2 regions of the Pseudomonas sp. HLT2-19-2 genome follow, and region 1 is predicted to be linked to the other one. Evidence: predicted binding sites of a transcription regulator. Region 1 holds the regulator's gene; the other holds the start of a gene.
What was found. Region 1 encodes FliA, which starts transcription of late flagellar genes. Its sites were predicted from a motif close to CTAAAGTTTNNNNNNNNNNNGCCGNTAA; they were not measured.

Region 1 (7,718 bases):
ATCAGAACCAGGCCAAATTGCGCCGTATGGAAGTGGCCCAGGAAGCCGAGTTCTACGGTTCGATGGACGGTGCCAGCAAGTTCGTGCGCGGCGACGCCATTGCCGGCCTGCTGATTCTGTTCATTAACCTGATCGGCGGCATGGCCGTCGGTATCTTCCAGCACGGCATGACCTTCGGCGATGCCGGTCGGGTGTACGCCTTGTTGACCATCGGTGACGGTTTGGTGGCGCAATTGCCATCACTGCTGTTGTCGACTGCCGCAGCGATCATGGTGACTCGTGCGTCCGGCTCGGAAGACATGGGCAAACAGATCAATCGCCAGATGTTCGCCTCGCCGAAAGCGTTGGCAGTGGCGGCGGGTATGATGGCAGTCATGGGCCTGGTGCCCGGCATGCCGCACTTCTCCTTTCTCAGCATGGCGGCCGTGGCGGCCGGCGGCGCGTACCTGTTCTGGAAGAAGCAGAACGTGGTCAAGGTTCAGGCCTTGCAAGAGGTCAAGCGTCAGCAGGAACTGTTGCCATCGCCCGCTCGCGCCCAGGAAACCAAGGAGCTTGGCTGGGACGACGTGACCCCGATCGACATGATCGGCCTGGAAGTCGGGTACCGGCTGATTCCGCTGGTGGACCGCAACCAGGGTGGTCAGTTGCTGGCGCGAATCAAAGGCGTGCGCAAGAAGCTGTCGCAGGATCTGGGCTTCCTGATGCCGACTGTGCATATCCGTGACAACCTCGACCTGGCGCCGAGTGCCTATCGCCTGACTCTGATGGGGGTGATCCTGGCCGAAGCGGAGATTTACCCGGACCGCGAACTGGCGATCAACCCGGGGCAGGTCTACGGGACGCTCAACGGCATTACCGCCAAAGATCCGGCTTTCGGTCTGGAGGCGGTCTGGATCGAAATCAGCCAGCGTGCCCAGGCGCAATCCCTCGGTTACACCGTGGTTGATGCCAGTACTGTAGTGGCAACCCACTTGAACCAGATTTTGTACAAGCACTCGAGCGAGTTGATCGGTCACGAAGAAGTGCAGCAACTCATGCAATTGCTGGCCAAAAGCTCACCAAAACTGGCTGAAGAGCTGGTGCCTGGCGTGGTGTCTCTGTCGCAGCTGCTCAAAGTTTTGCAGGCTTTGCTGGCCGAACAGGTGCCAGTACGGGACATTCGCAGCATTGCCGAGGCCATCGCCAACAATGCCGCCAAGAGTCAAGATACTGCCGCGCTGGTGGCCGCCGTGCGCGTCGGCGTATCCCGCGCTATCGTCCAAAGCATTGTAGGCACTGACTCCGAGCTACCAGTGATCACCCTTGAGCCAAGGTTGGAACAGATATTGCTCAATAGTCTTCAGAAGGCAGGACAAGGCTCGGAAGAGGGCGTTCTGCTGGAGCCAAGCATGGCTGAGAAACTGCAACGCTCGTTGATCGATGCGGCGCAGCGTCAGGAAATGCAAGGTCAGCCGGTGATTCTGCTGGTAGCCGGTCCGGTTCGCGCGATGCTGTCGCGATTCGGCCGATTGGCAGTCCCGGGTTTGCACGTGTTGGCGTATCAGGAAATTCCTGACAACAAGCAAGTGACCATCGTTGCGACAGTAGGGCCCAACGGCTGAGGTAGTGGTTTATGCAAGTTAAGCGTTTTTTCGCCGCCGATATGCGTCAGGCCATGAAACTGGTTCGTGATGAGCTGGGCGCTGAAGCCGCCATCATTGGCAACCGCCGGATCGCCGGTGGTGTCGAGTTGACGGCTGCCCTGGATTACAAGTTGTCGGCGCTGGCCCCGCGCGTTCCGAACATGGAACTCGAAGACGAGCTGCGCAAGACCCAGTCGCGGATCGTTACCGCCCAGGCCGAACTGAGCCTGCGAGGCGAAGGCGAGAGCGACAAGAGCACCAATCGCCAGTTGTTCGCCGGCCTGCCACTGACTGCCGCCGAGCCGCTGATCGAACCGACCTACGCCGAACCCCGTCGGCCTGCACCGGCCGCTGCGCCAGCCTCCGGTGGTGTGGACCCGCGGGCGTTCGACTCGATGCGTTTCGAACTCAACAGCTTGCGCGAACTGATGGAAGTGCAACTCGGCTCCCTGGCCTGGAATCAGCTGCAAGGCAGCCGTCCGGCCCAGGCCAATCTTTGGCGTCGCCTGCAACGCATTGGCCTGTCCGGCCCGTTGTCGCGCGATTTGCTGGCGCTGATTACCGATATTGAAGAACCTCGTCAGGCCTGGCGCATGTTGCTGGCGCACCTGGCGCGGATGATCGCCACACCGGAAGTCGAGCCGCTGGAAGAGGGCGGTGTGATTGCCATGGTCGGCCCTGCCGGCATGGGCAAGACCACCACGCTGGCCAAGCTCGCTGCCCGCTACGTGCTCAAGTACGGCGCGCAGAATATCGCGTTGGTGAGCATGGACAGCTACCGTATTGGTGCTCAGGAGCAGCTCAAGACCCTCGGCCGGATCCTCAATGTGTCGGTGACTCACGTCGACCCGGGTCAGTCGCTGGTGCAGGCGCTGGAGCCCTTGCTGCGCAAACGCGTGGTGCTGATCGATACCGCGGGCCTCCAGGCCAGCGATCCGGCACTGCGCATGCAGCTCGAAAGCCTGGCCGGTCGTGGGATCAAATCGAAAAATTATCTGGTGTTGGCAACCACCAGCCAGAAACAGGTTCTAACGGCCGCTTATCACAGTTACAAACGCTGCGGCCTCGCTGGCTGCATCCTGACTAAACTGGATGAAACGGCAAGTCTGGGCGAGGTGTTGAGCCTGGCCATCAGTCATGAATTGCCGGTGGCCTACCTGACCGATGGCCCGCGGATTCCGGATGATTTGCATCTGCCGCGTCGTCATCAGTTGGTCAGTCGCGCCGTAAGCGTGCAAATGCAAGAAGAACCCAGCGAAGAAGCCATGGCTGACATGTTCGCTGATATTTACCACAGCCCGACCAAGCAGGTCGGCTGAGGTATTAATGAACTGTTTTTGTACCTACATCGATGGTCTGCCATGCATTGTTCATTTTGTGAACGCGCAGCCAGTAATGTGGCCTCCGTCTAAGTAAGACAAGGTAAAGAAAATTCATGGGCAGCATGCATCCCGTACAGGTGATCGCGGTGACCGGCGGCAAAGGTGGCGTCGGGAAAACTAACGTGTCAGTGAACTTGTCCCTGGCTCTAGCTGAACTCGGCCGGCGCGTCATGCTGCTGGACGCCGATCTGGGGCTGGCGAACGTTGACGTCCTGCTGGGACTGACACCCAAACGTACGTTGGCCGACGTGATCGAAGGCCGCTGTGAGCTGCGCGACGTTCTGTTGCAGGGCCCTGGCGGCATCCGCATCGTCCCGGCCGCGTCCGGCACTCAAAGCATGGTCCATCTGAGCCCGGCCCAACACGCCGGCCTGATCCAGGCGTTCAGCGATATCGGCGACAATCTCGACGTATTGGTGATCGACACCGCTGCGGGCATTGGTGACTCGGTAGTCAGTTTCGTTCGTGCAGCGCAAGAAGTCTTGCTGGTGGTCTGCGACGAACCGACCTCGATCACTGATGCCTACGCACTGATCAAACTGCTAAACCGCGATTACGGCATGAACCGCTTCCGCGTCCTGGCCAACATGGCCCAGAGCCCGCAGGAAGGTCGCAACCTGTTCGCCAAGTTGACCAAGGTCACAGATCGCTTCCTCGACGTCGCCTTACAATACGTCGGCGCGGTGCCTTACGACGAAAGCGTGCGTAAGGCTGTGCAGAAACAGCGCGCCGTCTATGAAGCCTTCCCGCGTTCCAAGTGCTCCCTGGCGTTCAAGGCCATTGCACAGAAGGTCGATACCTGGCCGTTGCCTGCCAACCCGCGTGGGCACCTGGAGTTTTTCGTCGAGCGCCTCGTGCAACAAACGGCAGGACCGGTGTTATGACAGCCAGCGGCTACAACCTCTACAAGAAGTCGGCACGTGACGCGCAGTACGAGCTGATCGAGCGTTACGCGCCACTGGTTAAACGCATTGCCTACCACTTGCTGGCGCGTCTGCCGGCCAGTGTCCAGGTCGAAGACCTGATCCAGGCCGGGATGATTGGCCTGCTTGAAGTGTCGACCAAATACGACGCCAGCAAAGGCGCGAGTTTCGAGACGTACGCGGGCATACGAATCCGCGGCGCGATGCTCGATGAAGTACGCAAGGGGGACTGGGCGCCACGTTCGGTCCACCGCAATACCCGGATGGTCAGCGACGCCATTCGCTCGATTGAAGCTAAAACCGGTCGTGACGCTAAAGATCACGAGGTTGCGGCCGAACTCCAATTGAGTCTCGACGATTATTACGGGATTTTGAACGACACCCTGGGCAGCCGGTTATTCAGTTTCGACGATCTGTTGCAGGACGGCGAACACGAAGGGCTGCACGAGGATGGCGCCAGTGCTCATCTGGAGCCGTCGCGCGATCTGGAAGATGAACGCTTCCAGATGGCACTGGCGGACGCGATTGCCAATTTGCCGGAGCGTGAGCGACTGGTGTTGGCGCTGTACTACGACGAAGAGTTGAATCTCAAGGAAATCGGTGAAGTCCTGGGGGTCAGCGAATCGCGGGTCAGCCAGTTACACAGCCAGTGCGCGGCCCGTTTGCGGGGGCGTTTGGGGGAGTGGCGAGCGCGCTGAAGGCAGTGTGGGGGCACTGCGAACGCGGCTGGTGGGGTGTTGAACCGCACGGGTCCCGATCTGTTGTGCTCCAGACAGTCATTGAGTGCTTTGCCGGATTGATTGAAATGGCGCGTCCAGGTGCTGGGCGCGTTTAAGACTGCTTGGAGGTCGAATTGAACAAGAACATGAAAATCCTCATCGTTGATGACTTCTCAACGATGCGGCGGATCATAAAAAACCTGTTGCGTGACCTTGGGTTCACCAACACGGTCGAGGCCGATGATGGCATCACTGCCATTCCTGTTCTCAACAGCGGGAGCATCGACTTTCTGGTAACGGACTGGAACATGCCTGGCATGACCGGTATCGATCTGCTGCGCCATGTGCGTGCCGATGAAAAGCTCAAGCATCTGCCGGTGCTGATGGTGACCGCTGAAGCCAAGCGCGAGCAGATCATCGAGGCAGCCCAGGCCGGTGTTAACGGCTATGTGGTCAAACCCTTTACGGCCCAGGCGTTGAAAGAAAAAATCGAAAAGATTTTCGAACGCATCGGTTGAGAAACTGCGCCACGGGGGAGCTATGGAGCATAACGAATCTTCACAGGGCGATTTCGAGTCGACCCTGAAAAAACACGCTGTTGAACTGGTCGAAAGCCTTGAAAAAGGCAGGTTCGGCGACGCCGTGCAACTGATCCATGAGCTCAACCAGACCCGTGACCGCGGCCTGTACCAGGAAGTGGGCAAGCTCACTCGCGAGCTGCATAGCGCGATCGTCAATTTCCAGATTGACCCGAACATGCCGCAAGCCGAGGAAGTGTCACAAATCACGGACGCCACCGAGCGTCTGGGCTATGTGGTCAAGCTGACCGAGGCCGCGGCCAACCGCACCATGGACCTGGTGGAAAACGCCACGCCGCTGGTCAACGGCCTGAGCAATGAAGCGCAGGCCTTGAGCACCGACTGGGGACGGTTCATGCGGCGCGAAGTCGGGGCTGAAGAGTTCCGCGAACTGGCCCGGCGAGTCGACGGTTTCCTGACACGCAGCAGCGAAGACAATCGCGTTGTGTCGAGCAACCTCAACGACATTCTGCTCGCTCAGGATTACCAGGACCTCACCGGTCAGGTGATTAAGCGTGTGACCCAATTGGTCACCGAAGTTGAAAGCAACCTGCTCAAGCTCGTGCTCATGGCCAGTCAGGTGGACCGCTTTGCGGGCATCGAACATGACCGTGAAGCGATGCTGGCTGAAAAAGATCCACAAAAACATCTCTCTCAGGGTGAAGGTCCGCAGATTCATGCCGATAAAAGAGAAGATGTTGTGTCCGGTCAGGACGATGTGGACGATTTGTTATCCAGCCTAGGATTTTAGAGTTTTAGCATTTTAGGTTTTTTAGGTTTTTAGACCTCGGGAGCACCCCCTTAATGAGCTTCGGCGCCGATGAAGAGATCCTTCAGGATTTCCTGGTTGAGGCCGGCGAGATTCTAGAGCAACTGTCCGAACAGCTGGTCGAGCTTGAAAGCCGACCTGATGATGCGGACTTGCTCAATGCAATTTTTCGCGGTTTTCACACTGTAAAAGGAGGCGCCGGCTTCCTCCAGCTCAACGAGCTGGTGGAGTGCTGTCACATCGCCGAGAACGTGTTCGACATCCTGCGCAAGGGTGAACGTCGCGTCGACTCGGAATTGATGGACGTGGTTCTCGAAGCGCTGGATGCGGTGAACAGCATGTTTACCGAAGTCCGCGAGCGCAGCCCGATCACTGCTGCCACGCCTGAATTGCTGGCAGCTCTGGCCCGTCTGGCCGAGCCGAAAACTGAAGAATCCGCACCGGTTGCCGAAGTGTTCGAAGCACCGGCTGCTGACAGCGAGTCGGGCGACATCACCGATAACGAATTCGAACAATTGCTGGACTCGCTGAACGCCGTCAAGGCGCAGGCAGAAGCCCCGGCAGCTGTGCCAGCGCCGAGTAGCAATGCGGCGGGCAGCGACGAAATCACCGATGCCGAGTTCGAGTCGTTGCTCGATCAACTGCACGGTAAAGGCCAGTTCGCCGTCGATGCGGTAGCTGCGGCGCCAGCCGCACCGGCTGCCCCGAAAGCGGCAGGCGACAGCTCCGATATCACCGACGACGAGTTCGAAGCACTGCTCGATCAGCTGCACGGCAAGGGTAACTTTGCCGTTGATGCGCTGGAATCGGCCATTGCTGCGGTCCCGGCCCCGGCTGCGCCAACCGCTAAAGCGGCTGGCGGCGATCTGATCTCCGATCACGAGTTCGAATCGCTGCTCGACGAATTGCACGGCAAAGGCAAGTTTACTGAAGTCGGTACCGCGTCGGGCGCCAGCGCTTCGGTTGCGGCGCCAGTTGCCAAGGCTGTAGCAGCGAAACCCGTTGCCAAAGCGCCCGAGCCTAAAGCCGAAGCGCCGAAGCCTGTTGCTGCTGCACCGGCTCCGGCTCGTGCCCCGGCCGCGCCACCGGCGGAAAAACCGGCCAGCGAAGCCGAGACGACCGTGCGGGTCGATACCGCGCGTCTCGACGAAATCATGAACATGGTCGGCGAGTTGGTACTGGTGCGTAACCGTTTGGTCCGTCTGGGCCTCAACAGCGGCGACGAAGCCATGTCCAAGGCGGTGTCGAACCTCGATGTGGTCACGGCCGACCTGCAAACTGCGGTCATGAAGACCCGGATGCAACCGATCAAGAAGGTCTTCGGGCGCTTCCCGCGCCTGGTTCGCGACCTGGCTCGTCAGCTCAAGAAAGAGATCAACCTGGAGCTGGTCGGCGAAGAAACCGACCTCGACAAGAACCTCGTCGAGGCCCTGGCCGACCCGCTGGTCCACTTGGTGCGCAACTCGGTTGACCACGGTATCGAAGAGCCGGCCGAGCGCGAAGCGATGGGCAAGCCTCGCAGCGGCAAGGTGATCCTGTCCGCAGAACAGGAAGGCGACCACATCCTGCTGTCCATCTCTGATGACGGCAAGGGCATGGACGCCGATGTTTTGCGCGGTATCGCGGTGAAAAAAGGTTTGATGGACAAGGATGCAGCAGATCGCCTCAGCGAGTCCGACTGCTTCAACCTGATCTTCGCGCCGGGTTTCTCGACCAAGACCGAAA
Region 2 (7,718 bases), 1.9 Mb from region 1:
TCCCTAAGGCGAGGCTGAAAAGCGTAGTCGATGGAAAACAGGTTAATATTCCTGTACTTCTGGTTATTGCGATGGAGGGACGGAGAAGGCTAGGCCAGCTTGGCGTTGGTTGTCCAAGTTTAAGGTGGTAGGCTGGACTCTTAGGTAAATCCGGGAGTCTAAGGCCGAGAGCTGATGACGAGTTACCCTTTGGGTGACGAAGTGGTTGATGCCATGCTTCCAAGAAAAGCTTCTAAGCTTCAGGTAACCAGGAACCGTACCCCAAACCGACACAGGTGGTTGGGTAGAGAATACCAAGGCGCTTGAGAGAACTCGGGTGAAGGAACTAGGCAAAATGGCACCGTAACTTCGGGAGAAGGTGCGCCGGTGAGGGTGAAGCATTTACTGCGTAAGCCCATGCCGGTCGAAGATACCAGGCCGCTGCGACTGTTTATTAAAAACACAGCACTCTGCAAACACGAAAGTGGACGTATAGGGTGTGACGCCTGCCCGGTGCCGGAAGGTTAATTGATGGGGTTAGCTAACGCGAAGCTCTTGATCGAAGCCCCGGTAAACGGCGGCCGTAACTATAACGGTCCTAAGGTAGCGAAATTCCTTGTCGGGTAAGTTCCGACCTGCACGAATGGCGTAACGATGGCGGCGCTGTCTCCACCCGAGACTCAGTGAAATTGAAATCGCTGTGAAGATGCAGTGTATCCGCGGCTAGACGGAAAGACCCCGTGAACCTTTACTATAGCTTTGCACTGGACTTTGAATTTGCTTGTGTAGGATAGGTGGGAGGCTTTGAAGCGTGGACGCCAGTTCGCGTGGAGCCAACCTTGAAATACCACCCTGGCAACTTTGAGGTTCTAACTCAGGTCCGTTATCCGGATCGAGGACAGTGTATGGTGGGTAGTTTGACTGGGGCGGTCTCCTCCTAAAGAGTAACGGAGGAGTACGAAGGTGCGCTCAGACCGGTCGGAAATCGGTCGTAGAGTATAAAGGCAAAAGCGCGCTTGACTGCGAGACAGACACGTCGAGCAGGTACGAAAGTAGGTCTTAGTGATCCGGTGGTTCTGTATGGAAGGGCCATCGCTCAACGGATAAAAGGTACTCCGGGGATAACAGGCTGATACCGCCCAAGAGTTCATATCGACGGCGGTGTTTGGCACCTCGATGTCGGCTCATCACATCCTGGGGCTGAAGCCGGTCCCAAGGGTATGGCTGTTCGCCATTTAAAGTGGTACGCGAGCTGGGTTTAGAACGTCGTGAGACAGTTCGGTCCCTATCTGCCGTGGACGTTTGAGATTTGAGAGGGGCTGCTCCTAGTACGAGAGGACCGGAGTGGACGAACCTCTGGTGTTCCGGTTGTCACGCCAGTGGCATTGCCGGGTAGCTATGTTCGGAATAGATAACCGCTGAAAGCATCTAAGCGGGAAACTAGCCTCAAGATGAGATCTCACTGGGACCTTGAGTCCCCTGAAGGGCCGTCGAAGACTACGACGTTGATAGGTTGGGTGTGTAAGCGCTGTGAGGCGTTGAGCTAACCAATACTAATTGCCCGTGAGGCTTGACCATATAACACCCAAGCAATTTGCGTCGAAAGGCCAGATTGCGGTGTGTGAAGACGAAACGAACCGAAAGTTCGAGATACTCACAAAACACCAAACTATCGCATACCCATTCGCTGGAGCGTGAACCTGCAAAGGCCCACGACCTGGCTACCGAATTTCTTGACGACCATAGAGCATTGGAACCACCTGATCCCATCCCGAACTCAGCAGTGAAACGATGCATCGCCGATGGTAGTGTGGGGTTTCCCCATGTGAGAGTAGGTCATCGTCAAGATTAAATTCCGAAACCCCTATCTGCGTATGCAGGTAGGGGTTTTGTTTTAGTATAAGTCACCAATTTTGCTGGCACGTTACGCTGTAACGGGCTGGTCACAGAATTTCTTGACGACCATAGAGCATTGGAACCACCTGATCCCATCCCGAACTCAGCAGTGAAACGATGCATCGCCGATGGTAGTGTGGGGTTTCCCCATGCGAGAGTAGGTCATCGTCAAGATTGAATTCCGAAACCCCTGTCTGCTAACGCAGACAGGGGTTTTGTCGTTCTGGGCTGGCTAAAAGCTCAGTGGCGCCATAGTCGAACATCAAGACATCCAGAGAGATGTTATCTACCGAACCATCGTTGAAGCTGCGTAACACGTACTCATAGCGGTGGGTTGCGCCCGTACGAATAACCGTTCTTACAAAAAGGCTGATGAGCGCTCTGGCACGCCGTTCGGCGGGTATCTGACAGGAATGCCGACCATTTCGTACAAACCCCTAAGTTTTCTCCGGTTTGTGCCGACAGACTGATGAGACATGCGTGCACCAACGTAGAGCGGCCCCAGAGCACTGGCTGCGCTGTTACATGGAATGTTGCACTCCGTAACGCATCCCCACTTTTTGCATAAGAAGTCGCATGAAATGAATCTCAAATTCAGTCATAAAATCCTGCTGGCCGCCTCCGGCGTCGTGGTGCTGGCTTTTGCGTTGTTCACTTTGTACAACGACTATCTGCAGCGAAATACCATCCGTGAAAGCCTTGAATCGAGCGTCCAGCAAGCTGGCGATCTGACCGCCAGCAGCGTGCAGAACTGGATGAGCGGCCGTGTGCTGGTGTTGGAAAACCTCGCGCAGAATGTTGCACATCAAGGCGCCAATGCCGACCTCCCGGGGCTTGTCAATCAACCGACCCTCACCTCGAACTTCCAGTTCACCTACGTGGGCCAGGCCAACGGCGTGTTCACTCAGCGCCCGGACGCGAAGATGCCTGACGGTTACGATCCGCGTCAGCGTCCCTGGTACAAACAAGCGATGGCTGCCGACAAAACCATGCTGACCCCGCCTTACATGGCTGCCGTCGGTGGCCTGGTGGTGACCATCGCCCTGCCGGTGAAAAAGAACGGCGAGTTGCTCGGCGTGGTCGGTGGTGACCTGAGCCTGGAAACACTGGTGAAGATCATCAACTCGGTGGACTTCGGTGGCATCGGCCACGCGTTCCTGGTCAGCGCCGACGGTCAGGTGATCGTCAGCCCGGACAAAGACCAGGTGATGAAAAACCTGAAGGACATCTACCCGAACGCCGGCGTGCGCATCGAGAAGGGCAATCAAGAAGTCACCCTGAACAAGCAGGACCGTATCCTTTCGTTCACGCCGGTCAGTGGTCTGCCGAATGCCGAGTGGTACATCGGTCTGTCGATCGACAAGGACAAGGCCTACGCGCCACTCAGCCAATTCCGCACTTCTGCGCTGATCGCGATGTTTATCGCCGTGACGGCCATTGCGGTGCTGCTGAGCCTGCTGATCAATGTATTGATGCGTCCACTGACCACCATGGGCCGTGCGATGCAGGACATTGCCCAAGGTGAGGGCGACCTGACCCGTCGCCTGGCCGTGGAAAGTAAAGACGAGTTCGGTGAGCTGGGCGGTTCGTTCAACCAGTTCGTGGAGCGAATTCACGCGTCGATTTCCGAAGTGTCATCGGCAACCCGTCAGGTTCACGACCTGTCGCAACGGGTGATGGCCTCGTCCAACGCCTCGATCGTCGGCTCCGACGAGCAAAGCGCCCGCACCAACAGCGTAGCCGCGGCGATTAATCAATTGGGCGCCGCCACCCAGGAAATCGCCCGCAATGCCGCCGATGCTTCCCAGCACGCCAGCGGTGCGAGCGAGCAGGCCGATGACGGTCGGCAGGTGGTGGAGAAAACCATTCTGGCGATGACCGAGTTGTCGCAGAAAATCAGCCTGTCCTGCACTCAGATCGAAACCCTGAACGCCAGCACCGACAACATCGGGCACATTCTGGATGTGATCAAAGGCATCTCCCAGCAAACCAACTTGCTCGCGCTCAACGCAGCCATCGAAGCGGCCCGTGCCGGTGAAGCCGGTCGTGGTTTCGCGGTGGTGGCGGACGAAGTGCGTAACCTCGCTCACCGTACTCAGGAATCAGCGGAGGAGATCCACAAGATGATCACCTCGCTGCAGATCGGCTCTCGCGAAGCGGTGACGACTATGAACGCCAGTCAGGCCTCCAGCGAACAGAGCGTCGAAGTGGCGAACCAGGCTGGCTTGCGATTAGTCAGCGTGACCCAGCGCATCGGCGAAATCGACGGTATGAACCAGTCGGTGGCCGCGGCGACCGAAGAGCAGACGGCGGTCGTGGAAACCCTCAACGTCGACGTTAACCAGATCAACTTGCTGAATCAGCAGAGCGTGGCCAACCTCAATGAAACGTTGAAGGATTGCGATGCGTTGTCCCTGCAGGCGAATCGGTTGAAGCAATTGGTTGATAGCTTCAAAATCTGATCAAACGATGTAAAAGAAGCCCGCTGTGGAGTGATCCGCAGCGGGCTTTCTTATGCCTTACACAAACAGTGTCAGCACATTGTTCATTGCATCATCGGCAAAGCCCTGAACGAAGTCCTTGAACCCCGGCAACGCCTCGGCACCGCCCTGTGCGGGTTCGGCGATGATGGTCCAGGTCGCCCGCGACTTACCCGCATCCAGCGGATGGACACTCATCGCCGCCCACAAGTTGGCCACGCCCAGGGTGTTGTAGATCGTGGTCCACGTCATGTTCAATGCCTGGTCATCCCGCGAGTTGAGTTGCTCGACCACCAGGTTGCCGTCCTTGAAGAATTTCTTGCGCAGGGACGACACGCCTTCACCAGTCATTTCGATGTGCGACAGCGCCGGAATGAATTGATCGAAGCCGGCAAAGTTACCGACCACTGCCCAGACTTTCTCGGCATCGGCCGGCACTTCCACCGAGGACACCACGTGGCAGCCTTGAGGATTTTTGATCAGGGTATCGGGTTGCAGAGTGCTCATGGTCTTGCTCCATTCTTGGGGTTGGATTGAATCAGATGAAATTGATTTCTTTGAGGTAGTCGCAGCCGCGACGCAGCAGCGCCGGGGACTTTTGCGGGTAGTGCGCGCCCATCTGCCGGACGCCGGCCTGGGCGTTGTCGTGGCCGATCATTGAGATGTCGCCGATGTCTTCTTCGAAACCGTTGAGGTAAAAACCGAGCACGCCGAACAATGCGTTGTCGCTGTCGACCCGGCCCAATTGCTGCTGCCAGTCGGCGACGCTGACCATGGAAAACTCCCGACCGGCCTCACGAAATGACCCGACGTAGTTGTCCCAGCTCAGAGGCTCGGGGTTGTGCAGGTTGAACACTGCTTTTTCAGGCTGATAACGGCTGGCATGGAAGGCGATGAACCGGGCTAGAAAGTCCACCGGCATCAGGTCGAAATTCAGCGTGAACTCCGGCACCTGGCCGAGCTGTATCGAGCCTTTGAGCATCAGCATCAAGCGATTCTTGTGAGGCTGGCAGACACCCGTGAGGCTGTTGAAACTGATGTTGCCGGGGCGATAAAGATTGACCCGTACGCCACGCTCGCGAGCCCGTTCGAGGATCCGCTCACCGACCCATTTGGACAGGTTGTAGCCGTTCTTGATGTAGATCGGCGGGGTCTGCGCGGCGGGCAATTCCAGCACCCGGCCATCGGCGGCAATCGTGCTGGAGGCCGAGAGCGTAGAGACAAAATTGAAGATCTTTTTGCTGCGCCCTTCACACAACCGAAGGCACTCGAAAATCGGCTCAACGTTATCCCGCGCCAGCGACTCGTAATCGAGTACGTGATTGACGTTGGCGGCGTTGTGCACCAACGCGCCGAATTGCCGATCCAGTCGCTCGTAAACATCCGCTTCGAGCCCCAATGAAGGACGAGTAATGTCCGCCGCGTAAACCCGCACTCGGCTCAGGTCCAGATGCTCCAGACGATTTTCTCGCAACGCATGGGCAAAACGCTCGGCCGCCGATTGCCCACCGCCATCGCGCACCAGGCAGGCGACTTCGCTGGCGCCCCAGGCCAGCAATGCTTCGACGATGTGCACGCCGACAAAGCTGTTGGCGCCGGTAACGATCACCCTGTGCACATCGCCCATGCGGTTGACTGGCAACGGCTGGATATCCAGTTCACGGAAGGCATCGGCCATGGCCTGCGCGCTCAGCACCTCTTCGGTGCTGGAGCCACGCACCAAGGTCGCCAACTTCGCGATGGTCGGCAATTCGATGAAGCGGTTGATCGAGATGCTGCGACCGAACGCTTCCCGCAAGCGCAAAAGCATGCGCGACAGCAGGATCGAGTGACCGCCCAGGTTAAAGAAACTTTCGTCGGTAGAAATATCGCTGGCCGGCAGTTCTAGCAGCTCAGCCCAGATCTCCAACAACAGCGCCTCATCGGCACTGGCGGGCAAACGCCGCAAAGTGTTTTCGGAGACATTCACGGGCATCGCCAGCAGCGCCTTGCGGTCGACTTTGCCGTTGCTGGCGAACGGCATGCTCGGTAGTTCGGTCCACGCTGTGGGCTGCATGTAATCCGGCAAAAACTGCATCGAGTGGGCTTTCAACGCATTGCGAGCGGTGCCGGGTTGATCCTCCTGAGGCTGCGCGAGGAAGGCCAGAATCCGTCGCTGGCTGTCGATGACCACCGCCACCTGGCGGTACAGCTGACTGTCGCGCAAGCAGCGTTCGATCTCTTCCGGCTCGACCCGAAAGCCGCGAATCTTCACCTGATTGTCTCGTCGCCCGCACAGCTCAATGCCGTCGCGGGTCCACTTCGCCATGTCGCCGGTGCGATAAACGCGCAGCATCCGGCCATTCGGCAGGCTCAGGTTCAGATAGCGTTCGGCGGTCTGCTGCGGATTGTTCAGGTAGCCCAGGCATACGCCTGGCCCGACGATGTACAACTCACCGACCGTCTGTTCGGCCACCGGTTCAAAATCCTCATCGAGAATCAGCACCTGACTGTTGGCGATTGGCGCGCCAAGGGTGCGGTTGTTGTCGCCGGGGCGCAGTTGCCGCGCGGTAATCAACACTGTCGCTTCGGTAGGGCCATAGAGGTTGTAGAGGTTGCCCTGACGGCTGAGCTGCTCGATGACGTAGGGTTCGCAGACATCGCCGCCCGTCATCACGTGATCGAGGCATTGCAATTGATCCAGCGGCAGGATGCTCAACAACGCCGGCGGTAGAAAGGCGTGACTCAGTTGTTGATGGCGGATCAGCTCGACCAGTTGCAGCGGATCGCGGCGCTGATCGTCGCTGGGTACGATCAGCTCGGCGCCCTGGAGCAGGGTCGGGAAGATATCGATCAGCGACGAGTCGAAACTCAATGACGAAAACTGCAGCACCCGACTCTGCTCGGTCAGCTGCACGTAGTCGGCGTACCACGCGGTGAAGTGCGCGAGGTTGGCCTGACTGAGCAACACACCTTTGGGATGGCCGGTGGTGCCCGAGGTGTAGAGCGCCATGCACGGCGCGCCTGGATCGGGTCGTTGACGCATTAAGGGTTGATCGAGATCCATGTCACCGATGTCGATGCGGCTGATGTCGATTCCCGGCATTTGCGCCGCGAGCGGATGTTCACCGTCATGCAGCAACAACACGGCCCCGGCGTTTTCCAGGATGTACTGCTGGCGTTGCAGGGGATGGCTCGGCTCCAGCGGCAAATACACCGCGCCGCTGCCGAGAATCGCCAGAATTCCCGCATACAGCGCGCTGCATTTTGGCAGGCAAATCCCGACGACCAACGGCCCTTGATGCCGAGCGAGCAACGGCAGCAATCGCTGCTGGATCGCACGGCTGTGGGCGTGCAAATGCCGATAGCTCAGGGACGTGCCGG

Region 2: the regulator FliA is predicted to act here: its motif matches at 2,313-2,340, upstream of ACYZTU_RS01900 (methyl-accepting chemotaxis protein).

Annotation. Positions count from the first base shown of each region.
Region 1 is NZ_CM142712.1:4,486,426-4,494,143, reverse strand. It holds gene flhA (flagellar biosynthesis protein FlhA) at 1-1,601, shown strand, start outside; gene flhF (flagellar biosynthesis protein FlhF) at 1,613-2,941, shown strand; gene fleN (flagellar synthesis regulator FleN) at 3,058-3,888, shown strand; gene fliA (RNA polymerase sigma factor FliA) at 3,885-4,625, shown strand; gene ACYZTU_RS20855 (chemotaxis response regulator CheY) at 4,793-5,164, shown strand; gene ACYZTU_RS20850 (protein phosphatase CheZ) at 5,187-5,975, shown strand; gene ACYZTU_RS20845 (chemotaxis protein CheA) at 6,029-7,718, shown strand, end outside.
Region 2 is NZ_CM142712.1:395,390-403,107, forward strand. It holds rRNA gene ACYZTU_RS01885 (23S ribosomal RNA) at 1-1,557, shown strand, start outside; rRNA gene rrf (5S ribosomal RNA) at 1,712-1,827, shown strand; rRNA gene rrf (5S ribosomal RNA) at 1,934-2,049, shown strand; gene ACYZTU_RS01900 (methyl-accepting chemotaxis protein) at 2,457-4,337, shown strand; gene ACYZTU_RS01905 (SRPBCC family protein) at 4,395-4,862, opposite strand; gene ACYZTU_RS01910 (amino acid adenylation domain-containing protein) at 4,894-7,718, opposite strand, start outside.